DNA from 2 places in the Paenibacillus sp. NPDC101420 genome. Region 1 is predicted to be linked to the other one. Evidence: predicted binding sites of a transcription regulator. Region 1 holds the regulator's gene; the other holds the start of a gene.

Region 1 (15,175 bases):
GCACATGTGGATAGATGATTGAAAGAGAAATAATCTCTAAATAGTGTGGATTAAATACATATTTATATGGATCTGTCAACAGAAAACCTAAGTAATACACGGGTTGCTGTGGATATAACCGGGATTATGTGGATAGAGCTATTGATAAGTGGATAACTATTTTAACTTGGATGTGACAAGATTTCAAGACTATTTTTAAAACTGCATAGAGCTGTGGATAACTAAAATAAAGTTATAAATAATGTAATAGATTAGCGCACAATTGAAGCTCTTGTTATACTTATCCTAAAAGTAATTTTATAAAGGATGAGGTGAGTTTGTGGTAATAAGACAGTTACGTTCAGAAGAATTCGATGCAAGCATGAACTTGTCAGAATATGCTTTTCAGTACAAGCTTCCTAGTGAAAAAAGGGCAAGTGCTAAGGAAAGATTCAAGGCTGAACAGGTATGGGGTGCTTTTGAGGACGGAACATTGGAAGCTAAATTGACGATTATACCTTTCCAAGTCTACATACAGGGCAGAGTGGTACCTATGGGTGGTATAGCAGGAGTGGCTACATGGCCAGAGAACCGCAGACAAGGACATGTGGCAAATCTATTGTCTCATGCGCTGCATACGATGAATGAGGCAGGTCAAACGCTCTCTTTTCTACACCCGTTCTTGATTCCGTTTTATCGTAAATTTGGCTGGGAGGTTTATTGTGAATATAAGAAATACTCTATTCCAGTAGCGAAGTTTCCCAAAAAGGTCGAAGTTGAGGGCAAGGTTAAACGGGATATAAAAGATATCGAAGTATTAGATAGCCTATACAATCGATTCGCTGTCAGATATAACGGGACACTTAAGCGCGATTTGGACTGGTGGGAGAACTCTGTTCTAGATGATGAAGGAAAGAGTGCAGTATTTTACTCCAAGAGTGGTGAACCAGAGGGATATGTGCTGTATAAGGTAGAGAACAGAGAACTGGTTATTGATGAATTTGTTTTTTTGAATGAACAAGCTCGGCAGGGGCTGTGGACATTTCTTGCGAACCATGATTCGATGGTGACCGGTGCATCCTTAAAGCTAGTGCCTTCGGATGACATGTTACCTTTCTTGCTGCCAGATCCACGTATAGGACAAGAGAATTATCCTTATTTTATGGGGCGGATTGTTAATGCCAAGTCATTCATTGAAACTTACGCCTTCAGAGGAAATAGTAGTCAAAAGAAGCAGCTAATATATATCGAAGATAAGTATGCACCTTGGAATGATGGGTTATGGGCATGGAATATCTCTAATGAGGGCTCGGCTACTTTGATACGAGTGGAAGGGGAACGGGCGGAAGCAGACTTGAGCTGTGATATAGGCACTTTGACGGCCTTGATGCTTGGATACAAACGACCAACAGAGATGGCTCGTTATGGAAGTGTCTCTGGCCACGCAGCAGCACTGGAATGGTTTGAAGAAATTATTCCACAAGCACAGACAGCTTTATTTGATCATTTTTAAAAATATAAGAAAGTATAAGTTTCACGCTATACATTATCCTTATATTTCTCGCATAAACGCTTATCGCCCTAATAAGGATACCGAAGGCGTTTATACTTGACAAAAATTAGGCTCTCCCCTTCGAAAGAAGTTGGGAGAGTTCTTTATTTCCGAATACATTCGCTGAAAAAAGTGAAAAATAAGAGAATCCACTTGGAATTAGCACAGAATATGTTATAATATTAAAAAGTCAAAGAAAGTCAAAGTCAACGAAGCATAATGACAGCGATCCGATCCTCTGAACACGTGGGATTATCCACAAATGTTTAAGTTCAATTAAAGACCATTGTCATTATGAATGCAAGTTGCAATCGGTATTATAAAGATTTAAGCACTGGAGGATGAGTGATGCGCAATATCTCTGATATTATCGAACAATATCTGAAGAATATTTTGCATGAAAGTCCCGAAGGTACGGTGGAAATCCAGCGAAATGACCTGGCGGACCAGTTCTCATGCGTACCGTCACAGATCAATTATGTCATCAGTACACGCTTTACTCTGGAAAAAGGTTATGTGGTGGAAAGTAAGCGTGGTGGCGGGGGATATATTCGTATTCAACGTTTTGAATTACCACCAAACGTGGCACTGCATGCCCATTTAAACCATACTATAGGTGGCGGGATTGATCAGAACGCTGCTGAAGGGCTGATTTATCAGCTGGAGGAAGCTGGTTTTCTAAGTAAGCGTGAAGCGTGCCTTATGCGCGCTGCTGTTTCTCGGGAATGCCTAACGGTTAAGATTCCATACCGGGATGAGATTCGTGCCAAGATTATGAAGGCGATGTTAATCTCTTTGTTAGGCAAATAATTGTCAACCATAAGGGAGGGGCTTTCGCTTATGCAATGCCAGGAATGTGGCGTCAAGCCGGCAACACTCCACTTCACTAAGATCGTGAATGGAGAGAAGACGGAGTTTCATATCTGCGAGAGCTGTGCACGGGAGAAGGGTGAACTCATTCCCGGAACGGCTGGAGGATTCTCCATCCACAGTCTGCTCTCAGGTCTGCTTGATCTTGAAGGTGCCGGCAAGGAGAAGTCGGCTGCAACGAAGACAACGCAGAGTCTGCAATGTGAGAATTGTGGGATGACGTACTCCCAGTTTAGTAAATTAGGCCGTTTTGGCTGTAGCTCCTGTTATGAATATTTTAACAGCGCACTGGACCCGCTTTTTAAGCGAGTGCACGGCAGTACTTCACATGTAGGTAAGATTCCGAAACGTGCAGGAGCTCAGATTGTGTTTAGACGCCAAATTGATGAACTCAAGCAGGAATTACAGCAAAGTATTACACAAGAAGAATTCGAGAAAGCAGCGGAGCTGCGAGATCAGATTCGTAAACTTGAAAAAGAAATAGCACAAGAGTAAAGTCTTTGATATATAGGGGGGATATGACATGTCAAGTCTCCGATTTACTGAACAAGCGCTTAGTGATTGGATGCGTTCTGGAGGTAGTCATTCTGAGATTGTAATTAGCAGTCGTATGCGTATTGCCCGTAATCTAGAGCATCTTCCGTTCCCAATGCTGGCTTCCTTAGAGCAATCGGAAGAAGTATTAGAGCTACTGGCTCCTGTGTTTCATGAGGAAGCAGCTGCAGATTTCGGATCTTTTCAACTCCTAAAGCTTGATGAAGTGAATGAACTGGACAAAAAGGTACTGGTTGAGAAGCATCTAATCAGTCCTAACTTGGCTAATGATTCGCGCAGTGCGGCTGTCTTATTAAATGAAGATGAGTCGGTCAGCATCATGATTAACGAAGAGGACCATCTGCGAATCCAATGTCTGTTTCCTGGTCTTCAGGTTAGAGAAGCATGGGATCGTGCGACGGCGATCGATGATATATTCGAGGCAGCTGTCAATTACGCTTTTGATGATAAAAGAGGATATTTGACTAGTTGTCCCACCAATGTTGGTACTGGGCTTCGTGCCTCGGTAATGCTGCATCTACCAGCGCTTGTAATGACTCATCAGATCAATCGCATATTGTCTGCAGTAAACCAAGTGGGATTGACTGTAAGAGGAATTTACGGTGAGGGTAGCGAAGCAGTAGGGAACATCTTTCAAATTTCTAATCAGATCACTCTCGGTCAAACGGAAAGTGAAATTATAGAGAACCTTCACAGTGTAGTTACCCAGATTATAGAGCATGAGCGAAATGCACGTGAACGGTTGCTTGTTGATTCCGCCCTGAGAATAACAGACCGAGTGAAACGTTCTTACGGAATTTTATGTTATGCAGCTCTTATGGAGCTTAAAGAATCTGCTCAACGCCTGTCTGATGTGAGACTTGGGGTTGACCTTGGCATTCTGGAAGGTCTTTCGATTTCAGTGCTTAATGAACTTAACGTTAAGACACAGCCAGGATTTCTGCAAAAGATGTTCGGCGATGAGCTGAACGCTACTGAACGAGATATGTATCGGGCAAAACTGCTCCGAGAGACACTGGGAACACAACATTAATATAGATATTTATTATTCATGGAGGTGCAGGAGATATGATGTTTGGAAGATTTACGGAACGCGCACAAAAAGTGCTAGCGTTGGCGCAGGAAGAAGCTGTTCGTTTAGGACACAACAATATTGGTACAGAACATATTTTGCTCGGACTTATTCGTGAAGGAGACGGCATTGCTGCTAAGGCATTAATAGCTTTAGGGCTAGGTCTTGAAAAAATCCAGGACGAAGTGGAGACACTGATTGGCAGAGGTCAAGAACAGCCTACGAACATTGCTTATACTCCTCGCGCTAAAAAAGTGATTGAGCTGTCGATGGACGAAGCCCGCAAATTGGGTCATACGTATGTTGGCACTGAGCATATTTTGCTTGGACTTATCCGTGAAGGGGAAGGTGTCGCAGCTCGTGTGCTTAATAACCTCGGCATCAGCTTGAACAAAGCTCGTCAACAAGTTCTTCAGCTCCTAGGAAGCAGCGAGGCTGCCTCTAGTCATAGCGGGACTCCGGCTAACGTCAGCACACCGACCCTAGATGGTCTTGCGCGCGATTTGACCGCCTATGCTAAGGAGGGCAATCTAGATCCAGTTATCGGCCGTAGTAAAGAAATTGAACGTGTTATTCAGGTACTGAGTCGCCGGACTAAGAATAACCCGGTACTGATCGGTGAACCTGGTGTTGGTAAAACAGCTATCGCTGAAGGACTTGCACAAAAGATTATCAATAATGAAATCCCAGAAACACTTCGCGACAAACGCGTCATGACGCTCGACATGGGCTCAGTAGTGGCTGGAACAAAATATCGCGGTGAGTTTGAAGACCGCCTCAAGAAAATTATGGATGAGATTCGCCAAGCAGGTAATATCGTGCTCTTTATCGATGAGCTTCATACGCTAATCGGTGCTGGTGGCGCGGAAGGTGCGATTGACGCATCTAACATTCTGAAACCGGCGTTAGCCCGTGGAGAACTTCAGTGCATTGGTGCGACTACGCTTGACGAATATCGTAAATATATTGAAAAAGATGCAGCATTGGAGCGTCGTTTCCAACCGATTACGGTGGATCAACCTTCTCCAGAGGAAGCGGTCCAAATTCTTTTCGGACTTCGCGATCGTTATGAAGCGCATCACCGTGTGAAGATTACGGATGAAGCTATAGTGGAAGCAGTGAAGTTGTCCGACCGTTACATCCCGGACCGTTTCCTGCCAGATAAAGCGATTGACCTTATCGATGAAGCAGGATCTAAAGTAAGGCTTCACTCTTACACCATCCCGCCAAATCTGAAGGAACTTGAAATGCGCTTGGATGATATCCGCAAGGAGAAAGATTCCGCAGTGCAGAGTCAAGAGTTTGAAAAAGCGGCGGCCTTGCGTGATACAGAGCAAAAAATCCGTGAAGAGCTTGATACGACTAAGAATCAATGGAAAGAAAAACAGGGTCGCACGGATTCAGAGGTTACACCTGAAGACATCGCACAGGTTGTAGCTAGCTGGACGGGTATACCTGTAAGCAAGCTGAAGGAAGAGGAGACCGACCGTCTACTTAACATGGAGGCTTTACTGCATGAACGAGTGATCGGTCAGGACGAAGCTGTTAAGGCAGTTAGCCGGGCACTACGCCGTGCGCGTGCGGGTCTTAAAGATCCGAAACGTCCAATGGGTTCCTTTATCTTCCTCGGTCCTACTGGTGTAGGTAAAACTGAGTTGGCTCGTGCATTGGCTGAAGCCATGTTCGGCGATGAGAATGCGGTCATTCGTATTGATATGTCGGAATACATGGAGAAGCACTCCACGTCCCGCTTAGTCGGAGCCCCTCCTGGATATGTTGGCTATGAAGAAGGTGGCCAATTAACCGAGAAGGTACGCCGTAAACCTTATTCTGTAGTGCTGCTTGATGAAATTGAAAAAGCGCACCCAGAAGTATTCAATATTCTGCTGCAAGTTCTTGAAGACGGTCGTTTGACTGACTCTAAAGGACGGGTAGTCGATTTCCGTAATACATTAATTATTCTGACTTCTAACGTAGGCGCACAAGCGATCAAGAAGAATTCGACACTTGGATTCACAGCTGTGCAAGATGCTGGAGCAGAATACGGTAATATGAAGGGCAAGGTTATGGAAGAGCTTAAGAAGAGCTTCCGTCCTGAGTTCTTGAACCGGATTGACGAAATCATCGTCTTCCATTCCCTCGATGAGAAGCATATTGCTGAAATCGTTACATTGATGTCTGATGAGCTGCGCAAGCGGCTGCGTGAATATGATGTTGATTTCGTTCTCACAGATGCGGCGAAGGCTTTCCTGGCTAAGGAAGGTTACGACCCAGCCTTTGGTGCACGTCCATTACGTCGTGCGATTCAGAAGCATATTGAAGACCGTCTTTCCGAGGAATTGTTGAGAGGAAATATCCAAAAGGGTGATTCGCTCAACATTGATGAAGTTGGCGGAGAACTTGTAGTGAATAAAGTGGATGCTCCTGTAGCTCCATTGCTTGAAAAAGAAGTAGAATCCGAATAAAAAAACGGAATAAAAAAAGCTTCCGCTCCTCAGTTTATAGAGGGGCGGAAGCTTTTTTAATATAAATTTATCACTTAAAAATATACATTTAGTACAAATTCCGAATGACCTTTCGTTAAAGGGGCAGAAATGGTAAACTTTCATTAGAAGAAAATATCCGCAATTTAAAAGTTCGGACCGTAAGGAGAACAAATGGCTAAACCAAAAACTAAATTTTTTTGCACCGATTGTGGATACGAATCGCCAAAATGGTTCGGAAAATGTCCCGGGTGCCAAGCTTGGAACTCCATGGTGGAGGAAACGGAAAGCGTAGTCAAAACACAGGGAATGAATGCCCCTATTTTTCATAGTAAAGAAAAGGCACAATCGATCATAAGTATAGAAAGTGACAAGGAACCGCGCATACTGACAGGTATAGGTGAGCTTAACCGTGTTCTCGGTGGGGGGATCGTGCCAGGATCGCTGGTACTAGTAGGGGGAGACCCAGGAATCGGTAAATCTACGCTCTTATTACAGACGTCGCATGCTCTGACAACTCAGGGATTGCGAGTGCTGTACATTTCGGGCGAAGAATCGGTAAGGCAAACTAAACTACGTGCGGATCGCCTCGGTGCGTTGTCAGCTGAGCTATATGTACTATGTGAGACGAATATGGAAAGCATAGAAGAAGCGATTGAACAAATTCAGCCGCAATTTCTTGTTATCGATTCGATTCAGACTGTATTTATGCCAGAAGTAACTAGTGCGCCAGGCAGTGTGACCCAGGTTCGGGAATGTACGACAAGATTTATGCGTATCGCTAAGATTCGGGGAATTGCTACAGTTCTCGTTGGGCATGTCACCAAGGAAGGCGCTATTGCAGGCCCACGGATGCTTGAACATATGGTGGATTGTGTGCTGTATTTTGAGGGAGAGCGGCATCATACGTATAGACTCCTGCGGGCTGTAAAGAACCGCTTCGGTTCAACGAATGAAATCGGCATTTTCGAAATGGGTGAAGTGGGTCTAACAGAAGTAGAAAATCCATCGGAGCTCTTCTTATCGGAGCGTCCACTCGGCGTAGCCGGATCTACAGTCGTGGCTAGTATGGAAGGGACTAGACCGGTGCTTGTTGAGCTTCAGGCTCTTATCGCTGCCACTCATTTCCCCTCCCCACGCCGGGTGTGCACAGGTATGGATCACCAGCGGATGGCACTCATTATCGCTGTACTTGAGAAGCGGATGGGCATGTTCCTGCAAAATCAGGATGCATACCTTAATGTTGCTGGAGGCGTGAAGCTGGATGAACCGGCGATAGATTTAGCAGTAGCTGTTAGTATCGCTTCCAGCTTTCGTGATATTTCAACAAAACCTTACGATGTTTTCTTCGGTGAAGTAGGACTTACAGGTGAAGTAAGAGGTGTTTCACGCGCGGAAATGCGTGTGAAGGAGGCCGCGAAGCTAGGCTTCCGGCGGGTGATCATGCCAGAGAAAAGTTTGAAGGGCTGGAAGCACCCGCAAGATATCCAGATTATTGGCGTCAGTACCGTAGCAGATGCACTATCGGTCGCGTTAGATTAGGGGGCACAGGGATTATGAAAGAATATAACCAATTAGAGAATATGAATGATCTGCTCAGACTGGCGGCACCGGGGACACCCTTTCGGGAAGGTCTTGAGAATGTGCTGCGCGCTAAGACGGGAGCACTAATCGTCGTTGGGTATAGTCCTGAGGTGATGGAGGTAGTGGATGGAGGATTCTCCATTAACTGCGATTTTTCGCCCAATTATTTATATGAGCTCGCCAAAATGGACGGTGCCATTATTCTTAGTGAGGATTTGAAACGAATTTTGTATGCAAATACACAGCTAATTCCGGATTCGTCCATCTCTTCAATCGAGACAGGCATTCGTCACCGGACCGCCGAGCGCGTAGCGAAGCAAACAGGTAAACTGGTTGTTTCTATTTCACAGCGCCGCAATATTATTACCCTGTATCAAGGTTCCATTCGGTATGCGTTAAAAGAAATCGGAGCTATTTTGGCTAAAGCTAATCAAGCGATTCAGACCCTCGAAAAGTACAAAGCGGTTCTTACACAAGGACTGACGAATTTGTCTGCTTCGGAGTATGAGGGAATCGTCACCGTAGCTGAAGTGGTCGGAGTGATTCAGCGGGTAGAGATGGTTCTACGCATAAAAATGGAGATCAAACGATATATAAATGAACTAGGCAATGAAGGACGCTTAATCAGCATGCAGATGGAAGAACTGGTTGGAAATACAGAGGAAGAAGCATGGCTCCTATACAGAGACTATGCTAAGGAAGAGCAAGAAGATAAAATTCGTGAAATTATTGCCGGTCTCAAACGTATTAGTGATGATGACCTAATGGATGACAACCATATTGCTCGATTGCTGGGCTACTCTTCTACGGCAATTTCTTCCGAAGAGGTGGTTACTCCGCGTGGATATCGTCTGCTCAACAAGATTCCACGGCTTCCAAATGTGATCATTCATAATCTGGTGGAGCGGTTTGAAATGCTGCCTAATTTGATGTCTGCAAGCATAGCTGAACTGGATGAAGTGGACGGAATTGGGGAGGTGCGGGCTCGTAATATTCAGGATGGGCTCAAACGTTTACAGAAGCAAGTTCTTATTGACAGGCAAATGTAAATAACATACAATCACGTAATATTGGAGCTGTTTAAGGCCAATGTGAGAAAATTGAGGTGAAGAAATGATACAAAAATCAATTCCGAGTCTTTTTACCATAGGTAACTTGATGCTCGGAATGTTTGGTATCATGATGGCGTTTGACGGTAAAGTTAGCATGGCCGCTATCATGGTTATTATTGCTATGCTGTTAGACGGATTGGATGGCCGAGTTGCTCGTGCACTTAAATGTGAGAGTGAATTTGGTAAGGAACTGGACTCTTTGTCTGATGTCGTTTCTTTTGGAGTAGCACCGGCTGTTATTATGTACGTCTCAAGCCTGCATGATTTAAATTCTGCATTAGCCTGGACAGTAACTGCAATTTTCCCGGTGTTTGGTGCATTGCGCCTAGCTCGCTTTAATGTTCATCCAGGAGTTCCTGGTTATTTCATCGGATTGCCAATTCCTGCTGCTGGTGGTGTGCTTGCCACATTAGCTCTTTTTAATAAAGATGTTTCTGCTCCATTTATGATCGTGGCTACATTGCTCTTATCATATTTGATGGTCAGCACTGTTAAATATCCTAATTTTAAGAAGGTTGGATTACCTAAAAAAGTGGTTGTCGGAGCGCCAGTAGTCATTGTTGTTGCCGTGGCTGTTGCTGTTGTGTTCCCTGAACAAATCGCTAAGCTAATCTTCGTCTTACTTGGGATTTACGCGTTATATGGTTTTAAACAAAACATCGATCGATTGACAGCCAGACGCCGTCACCGTCGTAGAAGACGTTCTGAAGATAAAGTGTATCACTCGAAGAACGGTTAAAGCAGTCTTGTAGTAAGGTTGAACTAATATAATTATAGCTAGAGGCTTTGTCGTCCTTAGGGGATGGCAAAGCCTTTTTGCATTTCCAGCGCTACCCCAAGTTTATCGTCTTGAAAATTGGAACATACTGGTGAGGTATAGATCATTCAAGGATGAATAAAAAGGAGGTGCGTTAGGTTATGTGGAAAAAAGTGATATTGTCTTTTGCTTTAATATGTGGTGCTTGGTCTGGTTTTTCGCTATACCATGCGCTTGAAAAAGGATTCCCCAAGGGGATGGAAAAGCTGAGTGAAAGTTTACCTGTAGAAGGAAGCATTTTATTTACGGTGCTGGGTGCCATTATTTTTTTGTTTGCGGGGTCTTTATGCGCGGAATGGGGAGGTTCAAAACTGCGGGAGGCGGTTCTGTACTGTTCGCGTATACCAATGAATGAATTGGCTGCAGGTGCAGCTGGGCTTACAGGAGGGCTTTTGCTATCTCTTCTGTTATATCCTGCTATGATTTGGCTTGGAAAAGCTGGGCAGTTGCTGCAGGTACCCGTTACGTTAGCTTTTGGATATATGGGGCTGCGGATCGGTCTGGAGAAAAAAGAGGAACTAGCTGCACTTTGGACAACTGGACGCTGGGGGCAAGCGGCTGAACCGGAAGGTCGTGGCCTGGAGGAACATAAAATCCTCGATACGAGCGTTATTATTGATGGTCGGATCGCCGACATTTGCAAAACTGGATTTATTGAGGGAACGATTGTCATACCGGAATTCGTACTTGAGGAGCTCCAGCATATCGCAGATTCTTCCGATCTACTGAAACGTAATCGCGGACGGCGGGGACTTGATATTCTCAATAAAATCCAAAAAGAGCTCGATGTGAAGGTATTAATCTACGAGGGAGATTTTGAAGAAATCTCTGAGGTGGATAGTAAGCTGGTGAAGTTAGCGAAGGTACTGCGAGGTAAAGTAGTTACCAATGACTTTAACTTGAATAAGGTTTGCGAATTACAAGGAGTCTCAGTCCTGAATATTAATGATCTTGCGAATGCCGTGAAGCCCGTAGTGTTGCCTGGTGAGGAAATCGTAGTTCAGGTCATTAAGGATGGCAAAGAGCATGGACAAGGCGTAGCCTATTTAGACGATGGAACAATGATCGTTGTGGAAGGCGGACGGGAATATATTGGAACTACGATGGAGGTTCTCGTCACGAGTGTGCTTCAAACTTCAGCTGGACGGATGATATTTGCGAAGCCAAAGCTCTTGGAAAAAGCACAATAAGCGTAGATAAAGTACACGGCAAATGTCCTATGGGTTGGAAATGCCCGCCAAACACGTTATGATGGGAATATACGTGAAAGACAGGAGCCAGAGTAATGTCAAACAGTGTGGGCGTCGTCATTGTGGCGGCAGGCAGAGGAACGCGAATGGGGACTGTAGAGAGCAAGCAATATCTGTTACTGCAGGGGAAACCAATCATCGTTCATACGCTGGAAGTATTTCAGCAGCACGAATTGATTTCTGAAATCGTGCTCGTAACCGGTAAGGAAGATATTGAGCGCTGCCGGGAATGGATACAGCTCTATAAGCTGGACAAGGTTAAGGCTATAGTACCTGGTGGATCTGAGCGTCAGCATTCCGTACATAAAGGATTGTTGAAACTTACGACACAGTGGGTAATGGTACATGATGGTGTTCGTCCGTTTGTGCAGCCGAATGAAATTGAGGCATGTTATGAGCGAGCGAAGCAGATCGGTGCTTCAGTTCTTGCTGTACCAGTCAAAGATACGATCAAACAGGTAGATAACGAAGGCAAAGTACTGTCTACGCCGGATCGGCGAAGTCTGTGGGCGATTCAAACCCCGCAGACTTTTCGTCTTTCTGAATTGCTGGATGCCTATGCGGCCGCGGAGCGGGATGGATTTCTAGGTACTGATGATTCCAGCTTGGCAGAACGTGCTGGTATTCCGGTTTCTGTGGTAGAGGGAAGCTACAGAAATATTAAGATTACGACGCCAGATGATTTGGATTTTGCAGAATTCACAGAAAGAAACAGGGGAGAGGGACAATCATGATCGCTGTAGGACAAGGGTTTGATGTACATCAACTGGTTGAGGGAAGGCCTTGTATTATTGGAGGCGTTACGATTCCTTATGAAAAAGGATTAGTAGGACATTCCGATGCCGATGTGCTGCTGCACGCAGTAAGTGACGCGATTCTAGGCGCACTAGGACTTGGTGATATTGGCAGACATTTTCCGGACACAGATCCAGCGTTTAAGGACGCGGATAGCTTGAAATTATTAGAACAAGTGTGGGCACTTGCTAGCGAGCGAGGTTATAAGCTTGGAAATATCGATTCAACGATTATTGCCCAAAAACCAAAGATGGCGCCATACATTCCACAAATGACGGAGATTATCGCTCGTGCGCTTCACGCGGACCCGTCCAAGGTGAACGTTAAAGCTACGACTACTGAACAGCTTGGTTTTGCCGGTCGTGGTGAAGGAATTGCCGCACAATCTATTGTCTGTCTACTCCAAGATGTGATATCATCTTGAGATGGTCTAAGTAGCAAATCTAAGTTTTAACCATATGAAGCGGAGGGAATATAATGACGGATCAAGTCCGGGTGCGTTACGCACCGAGCCCTACGGGACATTTACATATAGGTAACGCCAGAACGGCGCTGTTTAACTATCTGTTCGCCCGTAATAAAGGCGGTAAATTCATTATCAGAATTGAAGATACAGACGTGAAGCGCAATGTCGCAGGCGGTGAAGAGAGCCAGCTTAAGTATTTGAAATGGCTAGGCATGGATTGGGATGAGAGTGTTGATGTTGGCGGAGAGTACGGACCTTACCGCCAGACTGAACGTCTTGACCTATATCGTGTATATTGGCAGGATTTGCTGGATAAAGGTTTGGCTTACCGCTGTTACTGCACAGAGGAAGAACTGGAAGCAGAACGTGAAGAACAGACTGCACGTGGAGAAACCCCTCGTTATTCCGGCAAACACCGTGATTTGACGGAAGAACAACGCCTTGCCTTTGAAGCTGAGGGACGAGTAGCTAGCATTCGCTTCCGTGTACCAGAAGATCGTACGTACACGTTCGATGATATCGTAAAAGGTACTATTTCTTTTGATACGAAAGAAATGGGTGATTTTGTTATCGTGAAGAAGGACGGAATTCCGACCTATAACTTTGCGGTAGCTGTTGATGATTATTTGATGGCTATCACCCATGTACTACGTGGGGAAGATCATATTTCCAACACACCACGTCAGCTTATGATCTATGAGGCTCTTGGTTGGAAACCCCCAATATTTGGTCATATGACACTGATTGTCGGTGACAACCATAAGAAGCTTAGCAAGCGGGATCAATCTGTAATTACATTTATTGAGCAATATGATGAATTGGGTTACTTGCCTGAGGCTTTGGTTAACTTCATTTCTCTACTGGGCTGGTCGCCAGAGGGAGAAGAGGAGATCTTCAGTAAAGAAGAACTTATTTCTATTTTTGATGCGGACCGTTTGTCCAAAAGTCCGGCTGTATTCGATAAGCACAAGCTGGCGCATCTAAATAATCACTATATTAAGCATGCTGATCCTAAACGGATCTCGGCATTAGCGATTCCACATCTGCAAAAAGCGGGGAAAATACCGGCTGAGCTGAATGATGAGCAGCAGGCATGGGCAGAAAGCCTTGTAGCACTGTATCAAGAGCAGATGAACTCTGCCTCCGATATCGTAGAGCTATCTGAACTATTCTTCCGCAGCCATCTGGAGTTAGAAACAGAAGCGGCGCAGGTTCTGGCGGAAAGCCAAGTGCCTGAAGTCTTGTCTGCTTTCCTAGCTAAGGTTGAAGCTTGTCAGGATTTCAGTGCTAGTAATATGGCTGTACTGATTAAGGAAGTGCAGAAAGAAACAGGGCACAAAGGCAAAGCGCTCTTTATGCCGATACGTGTGGCTTTGACCGGACAAACGCACGGGCGTGATCTTAATATAACGATTGCTTTGCTCGGCCAAAACCGTGTCATCGAACGTTTGAAATCACAAATTAAAGGAGCTTAAGGTAGTATTACTTATCATTAAGCCTCTTGTCAGTCCCTTATCTTTTACGCTAAGATAGAAACATATGATAATAGCTGTGATCAGGAGAAGTACGTCCATAAAGGCAATTGCCAGAGAGAATAACCGAGAAAGGGATACCCTTTCGGGCTGGGAGTTATTCATTTGTCCGGGGCAGAACATGCGCCTGTGAGCTGCACGGTTGAACGATCCTAAAGGCTCGTTAGACCGTGCCGGGTACATCGCCGTTAATGATGCCAAGTGGAACGAAGGAACTCTGCCGATGGTAACAACAGCAGTCTGTTTGATTCGTTCAAGCAGAGTGGAACCGCGGTTAAACGTCTCTGCAGCTTTATGCTGCAGGGGCTTTTTTTGTTTCAGGGTATCTTTTCTAATATAACAAACCAAGCAAACACCCACAGCATATGTATGATAAGAATAATGGATTGGAGACAATACCTTCCTTGTGTACCTGTAAACAGGAGATGGGGGAGTCAAGAAGAGAGGAACCGTGATGTTTAAGCATATTAAGTCGGACATTCGGGCGGTATTTGATAACGATCCCGCTGCCCGCAGCTGGTTCGAGGTTGTCTTCACATATGCAGGGTTGCACGCCATTTGGGGTCACCGGATTGCCCATTCTTTTTTCAAACGCCGCTGGTATACAATGGCCCGTATGGTCTCACAGTTTAGTAGATTTATGACCGGTGTTGAAATCCATCCCGGAGCTGTCATCGGAAATAGGCTGTTTATCGACCATGGTATGGGGATTGTTATTGGGGAAACCTGTGAAATCGGTGATGATGTTATTATCTATCAAGGTGTTACACTTGGGGGGACAGGGAAAGAAAAAGGTAAGCGCCATCCCACAGTTGGCAACAATGTAGTTATTGGTTCTGGTGCGAAGGTATTAGGATCGTTTCGTATCGGCGACAATTCAAATATAGGTTCGAATGCGGTTGTGCTGCGTGAAGTTCCAAATAACAGTACAGTAGTAGGAAATCCGGGCCGTGTAGTAAAACGTAACGGTGAACGTGTATCCGATCGCTTGGATCATACCAAGATGCCAGACCCGCTTGTAGATTCACTTCGCTTTCTGCAAAAAGAGATCGAAGAGATCAGAGAGAAGCTTGGCGAAGAAGATAAGCAAAAGACCGCGCAGCGGCTA
Region 2 (15,175 bases), on a different contig from region 1:
AAAGAGATTGTTGGGAATAACTGCTGTAAGCGTGCTTATTTGCGGGGTGCCTTTTTGGCGGGCGGATCCGTTAATAATCCGGAGGGTTCCTCTTACCATTTGGAGATTTCCTCGATGTATGAGGAGCATTGTAAGGCGCTGGTCGATCTGGCTGGTGAATTTCACCTAAACGCACGCTGCATTGAACGTAAAAAAGGGTTCATTCTATACATTAAAGAAGGCGAGAAGATTATCGAATTCTTAAGTCTGATCGGGGCGCATCAAGCGTTGTTCAAATTTGAGGATGTAAGAATTATGCGCGATATGCGTAATTCCGTGAATCGGATCGTGAACTGCGAGACCGCGAATCTCAATAAAACGATAAGTGCCGCGGTGCGGCAGATTGAGAATATCAAACTGCTGCAGCGAGAAGTGGGTCTGGAGAGCTTACCGGATAAACTGCGGGAAGTTGCAGAAATTCGAATGGCACATCCGGATATCAACCTTAAAGAGGTTGGTGAAATGCTGAAAGGTACGGTTAGTAAGTCCGGAGTAAATCATCGACTTCGTAAGATTGATGAACTGGCGGACAAGGTTCGAGGCGGCTAGTCACTTTTTTTCTAGTGTGGTTTACGTTATAATGATATAATAATATAAAATTAATGTGAAATTTTTGGGGAGAACTCAATTAGGGGGTAAGCGTTTCATGACAAAGCACCCGGTAGTTGTTCGGTTGAAGACAGGGCTACACGCTCGACCGGCAGCATTGTTTGTGCAAGAAGCTAACAAGTTTTCGTCGGAGATTTTCGTGGAAAAAGACGATAAAAAAGTAAACGCCAAAAGTATTATGGGTATTATGAGCCTAGCGATCAGTTCCGGCACGGAGATCTATATCAGCGCGGATGGTGCAGACGCGGATCAAGCTGTAAACGCTTTGACGAGTCTCGTCAGCAAAGAAGAGCTTGAGAACCAATAATCTTTTGAAGTGACTTTTTATCGAATGACTAAAAAGCCCCTAGGGGCTTTTTTTTATACCAAAAAATAGATTTTAACTGTGCAACATTTACCAAAAAGACTCGTCTAGAGGATAATAACAAATCACAAAGGATGAAAGGGGCTGGCAAATATGAAAGGTTTGGTAAAAAAGATTGGTTCAGTGTTGATCGTAGGAAGTTTGTTAATTGGAGGGATTAGCATGAGTGGTGTCTTCCAAGGCCCTGCAAAGGCTTACGCAGATGAAGTGCAGAAAAATGTTGTTAGTGTAGTAGGTAAAGGTGAGTTGTCCATCAAGCCGGATATTGTATACTTGTCCATCGGTGTGGATACTACGGCTACAACTGCGCAAGAAGCGCAAAAAACAAATGCTGCTAAAATCCAAAAGATCACTACACTACTGAAGGGGACTTGGAAAATCGCAGATAAGGATATTCAAAGTACCCAATTCTATGTGCAACCCAACTATAGTTATAGTGAAAAAGAAGGACAGCAAGTGAAAGGATACAACGCGAATCATACACTGTTAGTGTCCTATAGAGATCTGACCAAGGTTGGTGAATTGCTGGACGCTGCATCTGCGGCGGGGGCAAATAATATCGGAAATGCACGTTTTTCCGTGGAAGATACTTCTGCCTTTGAAGCTCAGGTGATTGAAAAGGCGATGGCGAACGCAGATGTTAAAGCAGGTGCTATTGCTAAGGCAGCTAAACGTAGCTTGGGTCAAGTAATCACGGTCAGCCAAAATGATGGCAATGTCACTCCGGTTTATTTTGAACAGAATCTAAAAATGGAAATGGCTGCAGCAGATGCTGGTGCAAGCACATCCGTTCAACCGGGAGTAGTTAAAGTTACAACACAACTGAGCGTAATGTATGAATTGAAATAGTAGCAGAACAAGATGATTGCAGAGAGGAGAGGTGATCTTCCACTAGTAATAGTGGGGGATGCCTCTTTTTTTGTGTAAATTCTCTAAGATTAGGTTTAATAAACTGGAAAGGAGTGGGAAAATTAGATGGTGAATATCTCAAAAGAAACAGTACGCAAATGGGGCATAGGTTTGATGTCGGCGGGATTATTGCTTGGTGGAGGATTGCTGCCTAGTAATAAGGGTTATGCAGCGTCTGATCAGACGAAGAGCAAGGCTATTGCTGCAAGTATAGCTTTAAAGGCGAACGGGGTAATTTCTCAGCAGACAGGTATTTTGCAGGAAGGGAAGGTCTGGATTCCGATTACCTTTATGCGTGATGTGCTGCAATTACCTCTAACTTATGATAAAAAAGAAAATGCATACACGATCGGAAAGGGAACGACTAAGGCCAAGTTGCTGTTATCTAGCTATGGTACTTCAATTTGGGTGAATAATTATTACATTCGAGAGTATGAAGGAAAGCTAATAAACAACCGGCTCTATGTTCCATCCGGTCTGTTAAATGATTATTTGGGCTATAAAGTGGATTGGAGTCGGGGCTCTAGTAGGTTGAATGTGGTGAATAGATCACAGAATGCGTTGATAGTAACCACGGAGACCTATGCTAAGGATCGGAAAGAGGCTTTGATCCAGCTTGATTATCCGAAGTTTAGTGGATTAAGCAATTCCAATGCACAGCAGGTCATGAATGATATTTTGAAAGAAAGTGCCATGAAATTCGCTGCAGGCGCAGAGAAGGATATCTCGAATCGATCCGGGTCAGAGCCTAAGTATACTTATGATATAGATTATGTGGTGACCTACAATCAGGATGGTGTGATCAGTTTAGTGATGTCAGAGTATAGCGATACGGGCGGCGCTCATGGTATGACCAATCGGGAGGCTTTTACCTTTTCGCTCAAGGATGGCAAACGTCTGCTGTTGGGCGACCTGTTCGGAGCTAACCCAAACTACAAAAAAGAGTTGAATGCTAAGTTAAACAAGCTAGTAAAAGCGGAGGAAAGTTATTTGGGAGGATTCAACGGATTGAATACGGAAAAGTATTTTTATCTGAAGGATGATCAGGTCGTTCTGTTCTTCCAATTGTATGAATACACAGCTTATGCTGCGGGGTTCCCCGAATACATCTTTACTTTCAAAGAACTGTTGCCGGAAGGCGGCAGCCCATTTGCTGCTGTAAAATAAATAGAACTGGACATCTCCCCCTTACCAGAATCACCTCGAATTCATATGCTAAATGGAGTAACTAGTTTATGAACGGGGGAGAGCTATGAGCTATCAATACACTGCAATTGGCGATTCCTTGACGACTGGATTTGGAGCTCTGCCAGGTAACGGTTTTGTACCGGTGTACCGTAGAATGGCGGAAGGGAGACTGCGTTCTAACGTAGCCTCCACGAATTTGGGCGTGAATGGATTGACTACTTCTGAATTGGAACAGCGGCTACGCGGAAGCTCTATGACTCGTGAAGCCATTCGAGCAGCGGATATTATCACTCTATCCATTGGTGGTAATGATTTAATCCATGCAGCGAAGGCTGCAGCTAGACAACCTGAAAATTTATCTAAAGAGCTGCGAAGATCATTGCAAGAGTGCAAACAGAATTTTGCTGCAATTATGAGTATCCTCTTCCAATTGAAGGCGGGAACGCGTAGACCTTATATCATTCGAATTGTGGGATTGTATAATCCCTATCCTCAGGTAGTAGGCGCTACAGAGTGGGTAAGGCAGTTTAACAGTTATGCCTCACAGTACAGTAGCCGGGTATGTGGATTTGCTTCTATTTATAGTGAGTTTGCAGGAAACGAGAGAGGGCTTTTATCAATTGACCACTTACATCCTAATGGTCGAGGCTACCGTGTGATTGCTGAGAAACTGGATGCGCTTGGTTATGGTGGTTTGTATTAATCGAGATTCGTATGAAGTAGTGGTCTGAAAAGTAAAGAGGCTGTGCACTAACCATCAAGTGGATAGGGCACAGCCTCTTTGTGTTGTTTTATAGCTTACACACCGCTAGGCAGTGTCTTCTCGATGACTTTATCAACGATACCGTAAGCTGCCGCATCTGCAGCAGTCATGAAGTAATCACGATCAGTGTCCTTCTCAATACGTTCTAGCGGTTGACCCGTACGTTCTGCAAGAATACGATTCAACTTATCACGCAATTTCAGGATACGACGGGCACGGATTTCAATATCCGTTGCTTGACCTTGAGCACCACCCAGAGGTTGGTGAATCATGATCTCACTGTTAGGCAGCGCGAAGCGTTTGCCTTTAGCGCCAGCGTTAAGTAGGAAAGCTCCCATAGAAGCTGCCATACCCACACAGATGGTGGAAACGTCCGGTTTAATGTACTGCATTGTATCAAAAATAGCCATACCTGCAGTAATGGAACCGCCGGGGCTATTCACATAAAGGTGAATGTCCTTCTCCGGATCTTCGGCAGCCAAGAACAGCATTTGTGCGATGATAGAATTGGCTACCACGTCATTAACCTCCGTTCCAAGGAAAATGATGCGGTCCTTCAGCAGGCGGGAATAGATGTCATAAGCGCGCTCACCGCGGTTGCTCTGTTCTACTACCATAGGAATATAACTCACGTGGAAAACCTCCTTGATATTGGTTCTTCAAATGTATTCATTTTTACTCTTGCCGTATTACCCACATGATAAACAAATTCAAACAAAAAGTCAAAGAAAGTCAAACTTATATTCAAAAAAAAGAGCCGACACGCGGCTCTTTGGTTAAGTAGTAGTATAGGCACTACTAAATTATGTACAAAAGTGAAATTAATGGCGCGCCCGCCAAGAATCGAACTTGGATCTCAGGCTTCGGAGGCCTACGTCATATCCATTGGACCACGGGCGCAACAAAAATGATTATAATACAATTTCTGTGCAATTGCAATGAATTAATAATACTGTACTCAGGCTCTATCCCTAGTCTTCAAGGTGGACAAGCGTACATTGTGTTTCACTTAGCTAAAGAATCTGGATTGTTAATGACAGGTTTTTTGGAGCTGAATCTCTTTCCCAATCCTATAAATGTATAAGAAGACAAGCGCTTGAGAATTCTACTCTCGGAAGACTTGCACTTCGAGCAATATTTGGTTAGAATATGAGTGGGACTTAAAAAGTTTACCCGGGACATTTTGAGACCATGAACAAGGGAATAGAGGAAGACGAAGTTGCAGGAGTGAAAGTATGCGTAATTTATTAGATATCCAAAAGCAGCTTCTGCCTGATCTCATGGAAACCCTTAAGAGACGGTACACGATTCTTCATCAGATCATGCTGTCCGATATAATTGGGCGCAGAACGCTTGCCGCTTCACTTGATATGACTGAGCGGGTACTGCGTGCCGAGACGGATCTTCTGAAATCGCAAGGGCTCATTGAGATCGAGAGCGTTGGCATGCGCATTAGCGCTGCTGGGCGTAGACTGCTTGATTTGCTAGAGCCGGTTGTTAAGAGCCTGTTTGGTCTGGATGAGCTGGAAGAGAAAATTCGGGCAACGTACGGTCTGGATAAAGTTATTGTGGTGCCGGGTGATTGTGAGTCATCGCCGTTCACCAAACGTGAGCTTGGCCGAGCGGGTGCAAAAGCGCTGCTCAGTGTACTTCGTACAGATGATATAGTTGCTGTCACAGGTGGATCAACGCTTGCCGATATGGCTGATCAACTGACACCGCCGTTATCCCTTTCCTATAAGAACGCTTGGTTTGTTCCGGCGCGTGGTGGATTAGGAGAGAGTATGGAGATTCAAGCCAATACGATTGCCTCAACAATGGCAAAACGGGTAGGAGCGAATTACCGGTTGCTGCATGTACCTGATTTACTTAGTGGGGATGCCTACCAGTCACTAGCACTTGACTCTAATATTGGAGAGATTGTACAAATCATCCGCAGTTCGCGTATTATTGTACATGGGATTGGGGATGCCATTGAAATGACTCGCCGCCGCAAGCTGGATGAGGCAACTGTCTCAGAAATCCAGGGTGAGGGAGCCGTGGCTGAATCCTTTGGGTATTACTTTAACGAAGATGGTCAGGTTGTCCATACGATGCTTACGATGGGACTACGTCTAGAAGATATTGTTCGGACGGAGACAGTCATCGGTATTGCTGGAGGCAAACCAAAGGCCAAAGCCATTCATGCCATGCTGCGTTTCGGGCAGGAGAATATACTCGTCACCGACGAGGCTGCTGCTGTGGAAATCGGCAAGGAAATTGATAATCAGTTACAGATATCCTCGTAACTCACTAGAGCATATATCTTGCATCATACTTAACATTGTTGTCATGACAGGCTTCACGGTCTGTTTTGAATAAATAAAACGAATTCTAGGAGGAACTATTCAATGAGTGTAAAAGTTGGAATTAACGGATTTGGACGTATTGGACGCCTTGCTTTCCGCCGTATTCAAAATGTAGAAGGTATCGAAGTGGTAGCAATCAACGACTTGACTGACGCTAAGATGCTTGCTCATTTGCTTAAATATGATACAACTCAAGGTAAATTCCAAGGTGATGTTGAAGTGCATGATGGCTTCTTCAAAGTCAATGGCAAAGAAGTTAAGGTTCTTGCTAACCGCAACCCTGAAGAATTGCCATGGGGCGACCTAGGCGTTGATATCGTACTTGAGTGCACAGGTTTCTTCACAACTAAAGAAGCAGCTGAAAAACACTTGAAAGGTGGAGCTAAGAAAGTAGTTATCTCCGCTCCAGCTACTGGCGACATGAAAACTGTCGTTTACAACGTTAACGATGACATTCTTGATGGTACTGAGACTGTTATTTCCGGCGCATCTTGCACAACGAACTGCCTAGCTCCAATGGCAAAAGTATTGAACGACAAGTTCGGTATCGTTGAAGGCTTGATGACTACAATTCACGCTTACACTGGTGACCAAAACACTTTGGATGCTCCACACGCTAAAGGTGACTTCAGACGCGCTCGTGCAGCAGCTGAGAACATCATTCCTAACACTACTGGTGCTGCTAAAGCAATCGGTCTTGTTATTCCAGAACTTAAAGGTAAATTGGATGGCGCGGCTCAACGTGTTCCAGTTGCAACTGGTTCCCTGACTGAGCTTGTAACTGTTCTTGATAAGAGCGTTACTGTTGAAGAAATCAACGCAGCAATGAAAGCAGCTTCCGATCCAGACACTTATGGTTACACTGAAGATGAAATCGTATCTTCCGATATCAAAGGTATGACTTTCGGATCCCTGTTCGATGCTACACAAACTAAAGTATTGACTGTTGGCGACAAACAACTCGTTAAGACTGTTGCTTGGTATGACAATGAAATGTCCTACACTGCACAATTGGTTCGTACTTTGGAGAAATTCGCTAAAATCGCTAAGTAATTGACTTGATATAAGTAACATCTATAGAGCGGAAACAGAAGTTCCTTGTTTCCGCTCTTTCTAAATGTATTTCTTGTTTCCTGCTAGAAACAACTTTGGGTGTGGAGGAATTAATCATGAACAAAAAGAGCGTCCGTGATGTAGAAGTAAAGGGTAAACGCGTATTTGTACGCGTGGATTTCAACGTACCTGTAGAAGACGGTAAGATTACTGATGATACTCGTATTCGCGAAACCCTTCCTACCATTAAATATTTGATTGAGAACGGTGCAAAGATCATTCTTGCGAGTCACATGGGTCGTCCTAAAGGTCAATTCGTAGATTCCATGCGTTTGACTACTGCTGCTGAGCGTCTGTCCGAGCTTCTTGGCAAACCAGTAGCTAAAGCTGACGAAGCTGTTGGCGAAGCTGTCAAAGCAAAAATTGCTGAGCTAGGCGAAGGCGACGTACTTGTACTTGAGAATGTTCGTTTCTACCCAGGCGAAGAAAAGAACGATCCTGAATTGGCTAAACAATTCGCTGAACTGGCTGATTTGTTCGTCAATGATGCGTTTGGTGCGGCTCACCGTGCACATGCATCGACAGAAGGTATCGCTCATTTCTTACCAGCTGTATCAGGTCTTTTGATGGAGAAAGAATTGACCGTTCTTGGTAAAGCTCTTACTAACCCAGAACGTCCTTTCACTGCGATCATCGGTGGTTCGAAAGTTAAAGACAAGATTGATGTTATTGATAACTTGTTGTCTTTGGCTGATAACGTCCTGATCGGCGGTGGATTGTCTTATACATTCACTAAAGCACAAGGCTTTGAAATCGGTAAGTCACTTGTAGACAACGACAAACTTGATGTTGCTCTTGGATTCATCGAAAAAGCTAAAGCACTTGGCAAAAACTTCATGCTTCCTGTTGATGTTGTGGTTGCTGATAAATTCGGTGCTGATGCTAACACTAAGATCGTTAATTACAATGAAATCCCAGAAGGTTGGGAAGGACTTGATATCGGACCTAAGACTCGTGAACTTTATGCCGATATTATCAAGAACTCCAAGCTGGTTGTCTGGAATGGACCTATGGGCGTATTCGAAATCGATAAATTCGCTGAAGGTACACTTGCAGTAGCAAAAGCTTGTGCAACAACTGAAGGTTACACTGTTATTGGCGGCGGAGATTCCGCAGCAGCAGCAGAAAAATTCCACCTGGCTGACCAAATGGATCACATCTCCACTGGTGGCGGTGCATCCCTTGAGTTCATGGAAGGCAAGGCGCTTCCTGGCGTAGAAGCACTGAACGACAAGTAAGACGTATAGAAGGAGGCAATTTAATTCATGAGAACACCAATTATTGCGGGTAACTGGAAGATGTTTAAAACAGTTCCTGAAGCAGAAAGCTTTATTGCTGACATCAAAGGCAAAGCAGAAGTAGAAGGCGTTGAGACTGTGATCTGCGCCCCATTCACTAACCTGCCTGCACTTGTAGCAGCTGCAAAAGGTACAGACATCAAGATTGGCGCACAGAACCTGCACTTTGAAGATAACGGTGCTTACACAGGAGAAATCAGTGGTGTAATGCTTAGCGATCTTGGCGTAGACTATGTAATCATTGGTCACTCAGAGCGTCGTGCTTATTTTGGCGAAACAGATGAAATCGTGAATAAGAAAATGCATGCTGCATTCCGTCACGGTATCACTCCAATCGTATGTGTTGGCGAAAAGCTCGAAGAGCGTGAAGCTGATCAAACTAAAGCAGTATGTAAAGTACAAACTGAAGCTGCATTCCAAGGACTTAGTGCCGAGCAAGCAGCAAAAGTTGTCATTGCATACGAACCTATCTGGGCTATTGGCACAGGTAAATCTTCCACTTCCCAAGATGCTAACGAAGTTATTGCTTACATCCGCAGTCTTGTAAAAGATTTGTATGATGTTGCAACAGCTGAAGCTGTTCGTATTCAATACGGCGGCAGCGTGAAGCCTGAGAATGTAACTGAGTACATGGGCCAAAGCGACATCGATGGTGCGCTTGTTGGCGGTGCCAGCTTGCAGCCTGCTTCCTTCGTTCAATTGGTTGAGGGGGCGAAGTAAGATGTCAGCTCCAAGACCTGTAGCTTTGATCATCATGGATGGTTTCGGTTTGCGTGGAACATCTGAAGGTAACGCCGTTGCTCAAGCTAACAAACCTAACTATGACCGTTACTTGAAACAATATCCTAATACTACCCTTACTGCTTGTGGTGAAGCTGTTGGTCTTCCAGAAGGCCAAATGGGCAACTCTGAAGTAGGGCACTTAAATATTGGTGCAGGACGGATTGTATACCAGGATTTGACTCGTATCGATAAATCGATCCGTGAGGGCGAATTCTTCGATAATGAAACACTGGTAGCCGCAGTTAGAAATGCTAAGAACACAGGTAAAAAGCTTCATCTTTACGCGCTTGTATCCGACGGAGGGGTACATAGCCATATTAATCACCTGTTTGCTATGCTTGACCTGGCTAAGAAAGAAGATATGCACGAAGTGTATATCCATGCTTTCATGGATGGCCGTGATGTACCTCCAGATAGTGGTAAGAAGTTTGTCCAAGATCTGGTGGCTAAGATTGAAGAAGTTGGAGTAGGTACAATTGCAACGGTATCCGGACGTTATTACGCCATGGACCGTGACAAACGTTGGGATCGTGTAGAAAAAGCCTATCGTGCTATGGTTTATGGCGAAGGACCGAAATACACAGATGCTCTGCAAGCTATCACTGCATCTTATTCAAATTCCGTGTTCGACGAATTCGTTGAACCTAGCGTGATTGTAGACAGTGAAGGCAAGCCGGTAACGGCAGTAGAGAGCGGCGATTCTGTCGTGTTCCTCAACTTCCGCCCTGACCGTGCTATTCAGTTGTCACAAGTGTTCACGAATCAAGATTTCCGTGGTTTCGACCGGGGTCCTTTGTTCCCGCAAGACTTGCACTTCGTATGCCTGACTACTTTCAGTGAAACGGTACAAGGTTATGTAGCCTATTCACCGAAGAACCTGGATAACACATTGGGTGAAGTACTTGTGCAACACAACAAGAAGCAACTGCGCATCGCGGAAACTGAGAAGTATCCGCACGTAACGTTCTTCTTCAGTGGTGGACGTGATGAGGAACTTCCAGGAGAAACTCGTATCTTGATCAACTCTCCTAAAGTGGCAACCTATGATCTTCAACCCGAGATGAGTGCTTACGAAGTGGCTGCAGCCTGCGTAGCAGAAATCGAAGCGGAAAGACAGGATGCTATTATCCTTAACTTTGCAAACCCTGATATGGTTGGACACTCCGGTATGTTGGAGCCAACAATCAAGGCTGTAGAGGTAACTGATGAGTGTGTAGGTAAAGTAGTGGACGCAGTAGTTGCCAAGGGTGGCGTTGCGATCATTATCGCCGATCACGGTAATGCAGACATGGTATTTGATGAGAACGGTCGTCCGTTCACAGCTCATACCACTAACCCGGTTCCGTTCATCCTTACGGATGAAAATGTTGTATTGCGCGATCGCGGTATCCTTGCTGATGTAGCACCAACCATTCTGGATCTGATGGGAATTCCGCAACCTGCGGAAATGACTGGTCAATCCATGATCGCTAGTCGCAAATAAGGAAACAATACCTAAGATTAAGCTTCAACAATCAAAACCAAAACATTGTTTAAAGGAGATTAACTAAAATGACTATTATTTCTGATGTTTATGCTCGCGAAGTCCTTGACTCCCGTGGTAACCCTACTGTAGAGGTTGACGTTTATCTTGAATCCGGTGCTAAAGGCCGCGCTATCGTTCCTTCCGGCGCTTCCACTGGCGCTCATGAAGCTGTAGAGCTTCGTGATGGCGACAAATCCCGTTACATGGGTAAAGGCGTTCTGAAAGCTGTTGAGAACGTAAATGAAATCATCGCTCCAGAAGTTATTGGTATGGACGCTCTTGACCAAGTGGGCATCGACAAATTGATGATCACTTTGGACGGAACTCATAACAAAGGTAAATTGGGCGCTAACGCAATCCTAGCTGTATCCATGGCCGTAGCTCGTGCAGCTGCAGCAGCATTGGATATTCCTTTGTACGTATACCTGGGCGGATTCAACGCTAAAACTCTTCCAGTACCAATGATGAACATCATCAATGGTGGTGAGCATGCGGACAACAACATCGACGTTCAAGAGTTTATGGTTCTTCCTGTAGGAGCTCCAAGCTTCAAAGAAGCTCTTCGTACAGGTGCTGAAATCTTCCACAACTTGAAATCCGTACTTCAATCCAAAGGCCTGAACACAGCTGTTGGTGACGAAGGTGGTTTCGCACCAAACCTTGGTTCGAATGAAGAAGCAATCACTACAATTATCGAAGCTATCGAAAAAGCTGGTTACAAACCAGGCGTTGACGTATTCTTGGGTATGGACGTTGCTTCCACTGAGTTCTACAAAGACGGTAAATACACACTTGCTGGCGAAGGTAAATCTTACACTTCCGCTGAGTATGTTGACCTTCTTGCTTCATGGGTTGAGAAATACCCAATCATCACAATCGAAGACGGTATGTCCGAAGACGACTGGGATGGTTGGAAATTGCTTACTGAAAAATTGGGAGACAAAGTTCAATTGGTTGGTGACGACTTGTTCGTTACAAACACTGAGCGTCTTGCAACAGGTATCGAAAAAGGTATCGGTAACTCCATCTTGGTTAAAGTTAACCAAATTGGTACATTGACTGAAACTTTCGATGCTATCGAAATGGCTAAACGTGCTGGTTACACAGCAGTTATCTCTCACCGTTCCGGTGAATCCGAAGATAGCACAATCGCTGACATCGCTGTTGCGACTAACGCTGGTCAAATCAAAACAGGTGCTCCTTCCCGTACAGACCGTGTTGCTAAATACAACCAATTGCTTCGCATCGAAGACGAGTTGGGTGAATTGGCTCAATACAACGGCCTGAAATCCTTCTACAACCTTAAAAGATAATCTGCTTTTATAGCAGAGTACGAAGACCCGCCATTATGGCGGGTCTTTTTTTAATATGTGTTTATCCTAATCTTTCAAGAAAAGCTACGACTTTACAGTCTAGGCGGTTGTATTACCGGCACTGCTATGATAAAATAAGAGTACTGTTTATGTATCGTGATAACCTCAATTACCATAGATAGTGATGCTTAGGCGTAGGAGGTGGAAGTGAATGGATATCTTTTTGAAAGTTGTGCTCCTGATTTTTTCCGTCGGTCTTATTGCGGTCGTTCTTCTGCAAAAGGGGAAAAGCGCGGGTCTTTCCGGTGCCATCTCCGGTGGTGCTGAGCATCTCTTTGGTAAAACAAAAGCTCGTGGTATGGAACTCGTACTACAACGTGTAACAGTTGGACTTGCTGCAGGATTCTTCATTATGGCGATTCTAGCTGCTGTTTTCATTGACTAAAGTACCTACAGTAAGCCCTCGCTCTGTTCTGAATGGAATGGAGCGAAGGCTTTTTTGTTATAATAAAAAGGGGATAAAGCACCTGCAGGTGCTTTTCTTTGCATAGCAGAAAGAATAAGATTCGATACGGTAAAGCCTTAATAAATAAACTTTCTCCTTCGATGTGAATGAAATTTCGTACTGCGTTTACCTTTGGATGACAGTAACAGGGATGCGCAGGATTGATTTCGTGTATACTAGGGTATGAAGTAGGTAAAGGTAAATTTTACTTGGCATTACTACAGAGCAGGACAAGACATACATATTTGCCAGCGGCTTGGAGCCGCGGAGGGCTGGGGTGACGAACATGATAACACAAGAAATATTACTCGATTTCATGCGGGAAACTGCATATAAACCAATGACTTATGAAGAGCTGGTGAGCCATTTTGCTCTAGAAGATAGCACAGGGTTTAAAAAGTTCGAGGAACTACTAATTGAATTAGAGCAGGACGGAAGAATTGTATTAACTCGTAATGCACGTTATGGCGTGCCGGAACGAATGGATTTACTGCGAGGCCGGTTACAGGCTCATGCGAAAGGCTTCGCTTTTCTTATCCCGGATGATCGTGATCATCCTGACGTATATATCCATGCGAATGATCTTAAGGGAGCTATGAATGGTGATATCGTCCTTATCCGTATTACCTCTAAAAGTCCGTCCGGCGGACGTATGGAAGGCGAAGTTGAGCGCATTGTAAAACGGGGAGTATTGCAGACGGTTGGCGTATTTCAAAATCTGGAGACCTATGGCTTTGTGCTGCCTGATGATAAACGGATTAACCGCGATATTTTTATTCCGAAGCAATCCTTCATGGGGGCGGTAGACGGTCAAAAGGTCGTTGTACGTATCGTGAATTATCCAGAAGGCCGATCAGCGGCAGAGGGTGAAATTATTGAGATCCTCGGACATAAGGATGATCCAGGAGTCGATATTCTATCTATTATCCGTAAGCATCAGCTGCCAGAGGCCTTTCCGGCTGAAGTGATGAACGAAGCGGACAACGCTCCGGATTCAATCACAGAAGAGGAAATTGCTGAGCAGGGACGTCGCGACTTGCGCGGACTAAACATTGTCACGATTGATGGTGAGGATGCTAAGGACCTGGATGATGCGGTTAATGTTCAGCGACTGGAGAACGGAAACTACAAGCTAGGCGTGCATATTGCGGATGTAGGTTATTACGTACGCGAGAGCTCTGAGCTCGATAAAGAAGCCTATGATCGGGGCTGTAGTGTGTACTTGGTGGATCGGGTGATTCCGATGCTGCCTCACCGTTTGTCTAACGGTATTTGTAGTTTGAATCCACAGGTAGACCGCTTAACGATGTCCTGCGAGATGGAATTTAACGAACACATGAAGGTCGTGAAGCACGATGTCTTTACAAGTGTGATTCGCACCAAGGAAAGAATGACTTATTCCAATGTCCGCAAAATTTTGGAGGATGAAGACGCTGAATTGCTGGAGCGCTATAGTCCATTAATTGATGATTTCCGTCTCATGAAAGAATTGGCGATGAAGCTGCGTGATGCACGGATGCGGCGAGGCGCGGTTGATTTCGATTTTGAAGAGAGCAAAATCATCGTAGATGAGAACGGCAAGGCTGTAGATATTGTGAAGCGTGAGCGTTCTGTAGCTGAGCAGATTATCGAGGAATTTATGCTCGCGGCGAATGAAACAGTCGCGGAGCATTTTCACTGGTTGAAGGTTCCGTTCCTTTACCGGATTCACGAAGATCCAGATCCAGAGAAGCTGCAGAATTTTATGGCTTTTGCAGCTAATTTCGGATATCACGTGAAGGGACGTGGCAATTCAGTTCATCCACGTGCTTTGCAGGATCTGTTGGAGCAAATCCAAGGGACTAAAGAACAGACCGTTATTAGCACAATGATGTTGCGTTCCATGAAGCAGGCAAAATATGATGCGGAGAGCACAGGCCATTTCGGACTGGCTGCGGAATACTATTCCCACTTCACTTCGCCGATTCGCCGTTACCCCGATCTGGTCATTCACCGCGTAATGCGTGAAGTGATTGAGAATGGAGGGGCGCTGAGCCAGAAACGACATGATTATTTGGCCGGCCGGATGCCTGACATTGCTCAGCAGTCCTCGGAGCGTGAGCGTGTAGCGGTAGAAGCAGAACGCGATACAGAGCAGCTGAAGAAAGCTGAATACATGCAGGATAAAGTAGGCGAGGAATTCGAGGCAATGGTCAGCAGTGTGACCAGCTTCGGAATGTTCATCGAGCTGGACAATACTGTCGAAGGCCTTATTCGACTCAGCGCTATGAGCGACGATTATTATCACTTCGACGAGGCCCATATGGCGCTCATCGGCGAGCGCACATCACGGGTGTTCCGTATTGGCGACGAGGTGAAAATTCGAGTCGCCAAGGTAAACATGGATGACCACACGATCGATTTCGAGTTGGTCGACAT

What was found. The regulator CtsR, encoded in region 1, represses protease genes until heat stress. The targets are predictions, from matches to a motif close to ATGGTCAATAAAGGTCAAACA.
Region 2: the regulator CtsR is predicted to act here: its motif matches at 4,591-4,611, upstream of clpP (ATP-dependent Clp endopeptidase proteolytic subunit ClpP).

What each region holds. Positions count from the first base shown of each region.
Region 1 covers NZ_JBNNSE010000013.1:49,593-64,767, reverse strand. The annotation lists gene ACQKMP_RS29880 (GNAT family N-acetyltransferase) at 320-1,492, shown strand; gene ACQKMP_RS29875 (CtsR family transcriptional regulator) at 1,880-2,341, shown strand; gene ACQKMP_RS29870 (UvrB/UvrC motif-containing protein) at 2,372-2,896, shown strand; gene ACQKMP_RS29865 (protein arginine kinase) at 2,925-3,989, shown strand; gene clpC (ATP-dependent protease ATP-binding subunit ClpC) at 4,025-6,493, shown strand; gene radA (DNA repair protein RadA) at 6,686-8,053, shown strand; gene disA (DNA integrity scanning diadenylate cyclase DisA) at 8,068-9,144, shown strand; gene pssA (CDP-diacylglycerol--serine O-phosphatidyltransferase) at 9,209-9,946, shown strand; gene ACQKMP_RS29840 (PIN/TRAM domain-containing protein) at 10,126-11,214, shown strand; gene ispD (2-C-methyl-D-erythritol 4-phosphate cytidylyltransferase) at 11,310-12,008, shown strand; gene ispF (2-C-methyl-D-erythritol 2,4-cyclodiphosphate synthase) at 12,005-12,493, shown strand; gene gltX (glutamate--tRNA ligase) at 12,547-14,010, shown strand; gene cysE (serine O-acetyltransferase) at 14,522-15,175, shown strand, end outside.
Region 2 covers NZ_JBNNSE010000004.1:35,076-50,250, forward strand. The annotation lists gene whiA (DNA-binding protein WhiA) at 1-588, shown strand, start outside; gene ACQKMP_RS18100 (HPr family phosphocarrier protein) at 686-955, shown strand; gene ACQKMP_RS18105 (SIMPL domain-containing protein) at 1,106-1,861, shown strand; gene ACQKMP_RS18110 (PdaC/SigV domain-containing protein) at 1,988-3,088, shown strand; gene ACQKMP_RS18115 (GDSL-type esterase/lipase family protein) at 3,174-3,812, shown strand; gene clpP (ATP-dependent Clp endopeptidase proteolytic subunit ClpP) at 3,908-4,504, opposite strand; tRNA gene ACQKMP_RS18125 (tRNA-Arg) at 4,698-4,772, opposite strand; gene ACQKMP_RS18130 (sugar-binding transcriptional regulator) at 5,108-6,160, shown strand; gene gap (type I glyceraldehyde-3-phosphate dehydrogenase) at 6,263-7,273, shown strand; gene ACQKMP_RS18140 (phosphoglycerate kinase) at 7,390-8,571, shown strand; gene tpiA (triose-phosphate isomerase) at 8,599-9,351, shown strand; gene gpmI (2,3-bisphosphoglycerate-independent phosphoglycerate mutase) at 9,353-10,897, shown strand; gene eno (phosphopyruvate hydratase) at 10,966-12,252, shown strand; gene secG (preprotein translocase subunit SecG) at 12,464-12,697, shown strand; gene rnr (ribonuclease R) at 13,044-15,175, shown strand, end outside.